2 regions of the Paenibacillus solisilvae genome follow, and region 1 is predicted to be linked to the other one. Evidence: riboswitches for the same ligand, from Rfam matches in the RefSeq annotation. Region 1 holds a riboswitch; the other holds the start of a gene.
What was found. A riboswitch is a leader RNA that binds a small molecule or an ion and turns the genes downstream of it on or off. The one in region 1 is predicted to bind thiamine pyrophosphate.
Positions count from the first base shown of each region.

Region 2: linked by a shared signal. The riboswitch ahead of thiC (phosphomethylpyrimidine synthase ThiC) and the one ahead of ACFPYJ_RS16860 (ABC transporter substrate-binding protein) in region 1 are both predicted to bind thiamine pyrophosphate.

Region 1 covers NZ_JBHSOW010000063.1:6,462-10,225, forward strand. Annotated here, with positions in the region: gene ACFPYJ_RS16855 (thiamine-binding protein) at 1-189, opposite strand, end outside; gene ACFPYJ_RS16860 (ABC transporter substrate-binding protein) at 254-1,315, opposite strand; TPP riboswitch at 1,469-1,579, opposite strand; gene rfbG (CDP-glucose 4,6-dehydratase) at 1,681-2,862, opposite strand; gene ACFPYJ_RS16870 (glycosyltransferase family 4 protein) at 3,129-3,764, opposite strand, start outside.
Region 2 covers NZ_JBHSOW010000015.1:30,240-34,003, forward strand. Annotated here, with positions in the region: gene ACFPYJ_RS02925 (ThiF family adenylyltransferase) at 1-697, opposite strand, end outside; gene thiC (phosphomethylpyrimidine synthase ThiC) at 690-2,453, opposite strand; gene ACFPYJ_RS02935 (hypothetical protein) at 2,510-2,680, shown strand; TPP riboswitch at 2,878-2,986, opposite strand; gene ACFPYJ_RS02940 (hypothetical protein) at 3,026-3,764, opposite strand, start outside.

The sequences.
Region 1 (3,764 bases):
ATCGTTCATTTCTTGAACGACAGCAAGCAGATGACTAAGCTCGCCTTCCATCGTAGTCTCCAGCGGGGCGACCCGGTAAGGTACGCCCGAAGCTTTAATGATTTCAATCGCGCGATCTACATAAGGAATGACGCTTTCGCCGCCCGGTGTGCTAGGGAGTATCTGAATGCTTAGAAGTGCATTTGCCATGTTGGATTATTCCTCTCTGCTTCTAGTATGAGTCTGCGATCCGATCGCCGTCACAAGGAATGCTCTATTCCGAAATGAATTCGTTCGTAAATGCTTTATCTGCATCAAGCTCTTTATCGAGCAGCTTGTGTTCAAGCATCCAATCCGCATAGTTTGTCCAAACTTCAAGCTTCTGCTCGCCCCAGCTCTTCGCATCATCCTGATATTTAGGACTGATCCACTTCTGGCTGGCGCGAACGAGATCCGCATTTAAGCTCGGCTCTGCTTTAATTAATACTTCAGCGGCGTCACCCGGATGATCAATCGCAAATTTGTAGCCCTCGGCAGATGCCGCTACGAATGCTTGAACGATATCTTTTTTCTCCGAAATCATTTTCTCGCTCGTTTCAAGCACAGGCGTATAATAATCCAGCTTCTCGCTGTAATCCGTCAAATACTGCATATTGATCTTCTCGCCGCGAAGCTCTGCCTCAACCCCGGTCCAAGCGTAATAAATCCATGCGAAATCGATATTTTTCTTGACTGCAGTGAAGAAATCCGCATCGCCGATGCTGACGATTTTCACTTTCTTCACATCTGCCTTCTCTTCCTGCATCAAGGATTCAATAACCGCTGATTCAGCAGGGGAACCCCAGCCGCCATAGGTTTTGCCTTCATAATCTTTAGGAGACTTGATGTTCTTATCCGCCGGGGATGCGAAGCCCGATGTATTATGCTGAATGACAGCCGCGATCGACACGAGAGGCACTCCCTGGAGGCGCGCTTGCGTAATGCCCTCCTGATAGCCAACGCCAAAGTCCGCGGCACCGGAAGCCACCATCGTATCGGCACCCGCTTCGCCTGGTTGAATGATCTCGACATCAAGACCATGTTCCTTATAAAATCCGTTATCCCGCGCCACATAAAGCCCCGTGTGGTTCGTATTCGGCGTCCAGTCAAGCACGACCTTAACCTTTGTGAGCGGCTTGTCCTTCGTATCTGCTGCCGCATTTTCTTTGCCGCCTGCTGCCGTATTGGTTTGGTTATCGGAGGCTGTATTCTCTGTGTTCTTAGCCCCGCAGCCGGTCAGAGCTATAACTAGCGCAAGCCCTGTAATCCCCCATTTTAGTTTACTGAAATTTCTCATTCCACTTGCTCCTCTCCAGTTGTACAAGATGTTGAGCGACAAGCTTGTCAGACCCCGATTTAATAAGAAAAGCGCCCTCCGAATTGGAAGACGCTTGAAATGTGCTCTGTAAGTTTGTACCGCGTACGAGCACCTTGTGAAAGGCGGCAGCGATTCGTTTACAACGCGATTTCCTACGCTGGCATTATCCAGATCAGGTTTAAGGGTCGGGATTATTACGGTATCCCCTCTCAGCCGGCCATATCCAGCTCCCCATATCTATTCAGCTATTGTCGCAAGCTCTATTATAGCAAAACAAATGATAAATAACACTGTTATTCTTGTGCATTTATTTGGGGCTGCGCGTCAGAGCGGCCCGGCCGCTGCTATACTCCGCCGCTCTTCGATTCTTCCGTGAATGCCAACATCGAATCAGCGCCTTCCCCGGCCAACTCATGCTCCTTGCTGTTATTGCCGGCTGCTGCTTCATAGTCTGCGATTTGAGCCGCCGAGACATCACGCATCGGCATCCCTTTCATCCATTGCAAATACCATTCCGCTGTCCGGTTAACGGCTTCATCCGCCTTCCAGCATGGCCTCCAGCCGAGCCGGTACTGCGCTTTGGTACTATCAAGCCGCAGCACTGCTGTCACTTTCCGCGAGCCGATGTTCTCCGCTTCCTGCGCTGCTGCTCCAGTGCATGCAGAGGTCTGGATTCCGAGCGCCGAACAGAACGCCCCGGCCAGCCAAGAATCCGCCTTCGCATCCTCCTCCCGCGGCCCGAAGTTCCACGCTTCGGCGTAGGAAGCTCCGCCTTTCCCGAACAACCGCTCCGCCAGCTCAAGATAACCGGCCAGCGGCTCCAGCACATGCTGCCATGGCCGGACCGTCTCCGGGCTCTGCAGCACTGGAGCATGCCCGAGCATCGCGGCCCGCACGCAGCCCGGGACAATGCGGCCTTCGGCCCAGTCCCCGCCGCCGATTATGCTGCCGGCCTGAACGGTCGCGACGGCAGGCATGCCGCTTCCGCCCTCAAAGAATGATCGCCGGTACGCAGAAACAACGAGCTCTGCGCAGGCTTTGCTTGCCGAAAAGGGATCTTGCCCGCCAATAGCATCATACTCGCGGCAGCCCATCTTCGATTCGCGGTTGGCATAACAATGGTCCGAAGTCGCTAATACGACTGCGCGCACCGGATGGTCGCTGCCCGTCACCCGGACGGCATCCAGCAGAGCTGCCGTTCCTACCGTATTAACCGCAAAGGTCGTAAGCGGATCTTCATAGGACCTCCCAAGCAGCGGCTGCGCCGCCAAATGAAAGATGATATCCGGTTTCACAATGCGAAGCGCTTCGGTCAGCCTGCCGCCATCCCGAATATCGCCGCGCGTCCAAGCAATATCCTGCTCCAGTCCGCATAACCGGTACATCGAAGGCGATGTGGGCAGCTTGTCGCTATAGCCGTGGATCTCGGCACCCAGCCTGCGCAGCCATAGACAAAGCCATGACCCGTTAAACCCCGTATGACCGGTTATGAATACTTTCTTGCTCTGCCAGAATGAGTGATTCATCTTTACGATTCATCCCCTTGCCTTGAAGCCTCATCCCTCATCTTCCGATAAACAGCTGCAGCATGTATGGACTTTCCACTCTTCTCTCGGATCGAGGAACAAGCTCATGACCGCAAGGCCGAATAGGATTCTCCACCTCTTAGGTCAACAGGCGTAATATGAACTTCACGACAGGCTGCATCAGATACATGCAAGCCCGGGTCTTTGCTGCAGCCATCTATCTCATACCATAGAATATGTTCGTTATACACATTCTGATCATGCAATTATAATCGGGCCAATAGACCCAAATATCGCTCCACATATACGGAAGGGCTGTATTCCTGACGGATCGTTGTTAATCCATTTGCAATCAAAGCATTCCTCAGCGTTTCATCTCCCATTGCCCCAGCTGCGTATTCCGCAGCCGTATTAATATCACCGGTTTTATAAAGCAGGCCGTTTAGCCCATGCGTAATAATTTCATTTTTCCCGGGAACGTCCGTGCTGACGATCGGCACGCCGATGGCCAGCGGTTCAAGAATGTGATTGCCGAGCCCTTCGCGTATCGACGGTGACAGGATGATGCCTCCAGAGCGCCTGACTTCCGAAAAAACTTCAGGCATATAGTGATTGGGTATGTTGTACATAAACCGGCTGATGCCCTTCAATCCGCTTCTCTCACACGCTTGTTGGACTTTCGCCAGTTCATCTCTATTCGTGGGATTGCATATAAACCAAGGCTCGATCTTGTCTATGCTGTTTAGCCGCTCGCAAATCCGAACAAATTCGAACCAGTTTTTGCTGCGCTCCATTCTGGCGGCAAACGCAATGACTTTTCGGCCTTTGCCCGGAATCGGGCAATCCTTCCATTTCCGCTCCTGGGGCATAATCAAATGGAACATGGGGTCAACCGCATTACC
Region 2 (3,764 bases), on a different contig from region 1:
TCACACCGAGTGTATCGCAGGTTTCACCGGATTCTTCTTCATCGCTGCCGATCAAACAGCGCAGACATGCCGTCTCCCCGGGTACGAGCATGGCGCTCATCCCTTGAGCTCCGGCAACCCCTCCATACAGAAAAGGAATTCCGTATCGATAGCAGACATCGCTCAGCAGAAGCCTGGTCTTTGCGTTATCCGTTCCATCGAGCACGAGATCGACGCCTGCAGCGAGCCTGCTTGCCGCGTCCTCCGTTACATCGATGACATAAGGCTCAATACGAATCTCACTATTGATTCGTCTTAGCTTATCCGCAGCAGCGGCAGCCTTGGGCAGAGCGGCCAGCGCATCCGCCTCGTCAAACAGCATCTGGCGCTGAAGATTACTCGGCTCAACGAAGTCCCGGTCGGCAATATGAACCTCGCCGACTCCGGCACGAACCATGTGCTGGGCGAGCGAAGCGCCAAGCGCGCCGCAGCCAACAATCAGAACGCGCGCCGCAGCCAGCCTGCCTTGGCCTGCCGGTCCGATTGGCGCAAATCTCATTTGCCTGGAATAGCGATCAGACCAGTCAGCCTGTTCCCTGCCGGCATGAACATCCTCGTGCCTTGAATCTGGCTCTGGCCAAGGCTTCGGCCTTGGCGCAAGCTCCGGTTCCGGCCCCGATTCTTGCCCGGGCAAAGCAGATTCTCTTTCCTTAGGCATAGATCGAGCTGCCCGACGATTTGAACGCATCGGACTTCTCTTTCATGCCCGCCTCAATCGCTTCCTGCGTGTCAAGCCCGTGCTCCTCCGCATAGTCGCGAATATCCTGCGTGATGCGCATGCTGCAGAACTTCGGTCCGCACATGGAGCAGAAATGGGCGGATTTAGCCGCATCTGCCGGCAGTGTTTCATCGTGATAAGACATCGCACGCTCCGGATCGAGCGAGAGATGGAACTGGTCGCGCCAGCGGAACTCAAATCTGGCTTTAGATAGCGCGTTATCGCGAATTTGTGCGCGCGGATGGCCTTTCGCCAAATCTGCTGCATGCGCTGCGATTTTGTAGGTGATAACACCTTCTTTGACATCTTCCTTATTCGGCAGACCCAAATGCTCCTTCGGCGTTACATAGCAAAGCATCGCCGTACCGAACCAGCCGATCATGGCCGCACCGATTGCCGAGGTAATGTGGTCATAGCCTGGCGCGATATCCGTCGTCAGCGGTCCCAGTGTATAGAAAGGCGCCTCTTGGCACACCTCCAGCTGGCGGTCCATATTTTCTTTAATGAGATGCATCGGCACATGGCCGGGACCTTCAATCATGACCTGAACATCATGCTTCCAAGCGATCTTGGTCAGTTCGCCGAGCGTCTCCAGCTCCCCGAATTGCGCTTCATCGTTCGCATCCGCAATCGATCCCGGACGAAGGCCGTCGCCAAGCGAGAAGGATACATCGTATTTCTTCATAATCTCGCAAATCTCTTCAAAATGCGTATAGAGGAAATTCTCCTTGTGATGCGCAAGGCACCAAGCTGCCATGATAGAGCCGCCGCGGGAAACAATCCCTGTCACACGTTTGGCTGTGAGCGGTATGTATCTAAGCAGCACACCCGCATGAATGGTGAAATAATCGACTCCCTGCTCCGCCTGCTCGATGAGCGTATCCCGGTAAACCTCCCAAGTGAGATCCTCCGCTTTGCCATCGACCTTCTCAAGCGCTTGATAAATCGGCACCGTGCCGACAGGAACCGGCGAATTACGGACGATCCACTCGCGCGTCGTATGAATGTTTTTGCCCGTAGAGAGGTCCATAATCGTATCCGCGCCCCAACGTGTCGCCCAAGTCATCTTCTCGACTTCCTCTTCGATTGAGGAGGCAACGGCGGAGTTGCCGATATTTGCATTGATTTTCACGTGAAAATGCCGTCCGATAATCATCGGTTCGCTCTCCGGATGGTTGATGTTCGCCGGAATAATTGCGCGTCCGACTGCGATTTCGTTACGCACAAATTCAGGCTCCATTCCTTCGCGGATCGCAATATATTCCATCTCCGGTGTAATGATTCCTTGGCGTGCATAATGAAGCTGCGTTACGTTCGCGCCTTCCTTAGCCCGGAAAGGCTTGCGTGCCAAAGCCGGAAACAGCTCTGCACCGCGCGTGGCAGCTGTATCCTCAGAGTGAAAACCATTATCCAGCGGCTTAATCTCGCGTCCTTCGTAAGACACTACGTCACCGCGTTCTTCAATCCATGTCTGACGAAGCGCCGGCAAACCGCGTCTTACATCTGACTGATAATTAAGGTCTGTATAAGGGCCGCTAGCATCATAGACTCGAATAGGGGCGTTCTCTTGTTCCTCGCCGCTCCGGGTGGTAGTCGTTGACAATTCAATCTCTCTCATCGGCACACGCAGATCAGCGCGGCTCCCTTCGACATACACTTTTCGGCTGCCTGGCAGTGGCGTAGTTAATATAGACATACAGAAAAACCTCCTAGAGTTTTGTGTGAAGCTAAGCTCGAAAACCACTAGGAGGCGTGCGTATAAGATTATGGGTTGTGAATGTGCTTGGCATTGACCTTGGAGAAGCCGTAGATAGCGGCTTGCTGCTCGATGAGGAGCTCGCAGGTCAATCGTCCTCACTCAGGCACGACATCATGTTCCGTTCATCACCGATGCGCAGGATGAAACAATCCATGCTGTCCTAAGCGGCAGCAAGAGTTTCATCTCTTTGATATATAGAAAAAAAACTTTTCTATATATCAAAAAAACCGCTCCGGCGAGGAAGCGGTGGATGTCGCGGTCTGCCGCCCATAACATGGAGCATCTGATAGCTTCCAAGTCAGGGCGCAGGTTTGTCGTAATGCCAACTTACAAAGGCGGCAGCTACGAACAATCCCGAGTCGCACGTACAATCCCACTTTCCTACGCTGGCATAACCCAGATCAGGTTCGAAGGGACCAAGGCAAGCTCGCCTTATCTCAGCCCAATAACGGGCGCCCCTAGTGGATTTCATGGTACGACTATACCGCTGCATGTGTGATTTGTCAATGTTAATTCCTGCGGTGTACGCCATAAACCTGCTGAACGTTACCTGCTATCTTGACGGTCACCGTCGTTATTTTCACTGTGCCATTGTTGTAAAAAGCCTTGAAAGTAAAGATAAGCGGTCCATCTGGAAACTTCTCGAAGCTCCCATCCCACAGCTCTCCGCTCCATCGAGTATGAATGGCATTTTCCGCTGCCAGATCAACCTTGAAGCCGTTCATGATCACCTCAACACGGTTTGCCGCCGTTAATGTGCCTGTATCTGTTGTCAGAGCGTGAAGTATAAATTTCTCCCCTGCCCAGTACACATCATAACTACGCGGCAATTCCTCGTCTCCGCTCTCGCTTACGTTATGCTCCTTGCGGCGTTGATCCCACAATGCCGTATGATTGACTTGACCTAGTACAGAAAGCGGTAGGACAACGATATTTTTACGCACAACGACAGGCGGCGCTTTCGCATCCGAAACCGTTAGCTGAACGATATAGGTTCCAGCCTTTAAAGCTTGAAAGGCCGGGCCATTCAGGCCATATGGGAATGAAAGCGTGCTGGTATATGCTTTTGAGACATGGTCTGGATCTTGGATGACATAGTCAACATTCAGAACGTCTTTATCCAGGTCGTCTATGTCATGACTAATGGTTACTTGATCGCCTTCATACAGAGGCTTTGGTGACCAGTCAAAATCCGCTGTAGGCGGATGATTCGTCTCGATATAGAAGAACTTAGGCGCACTGTAATCA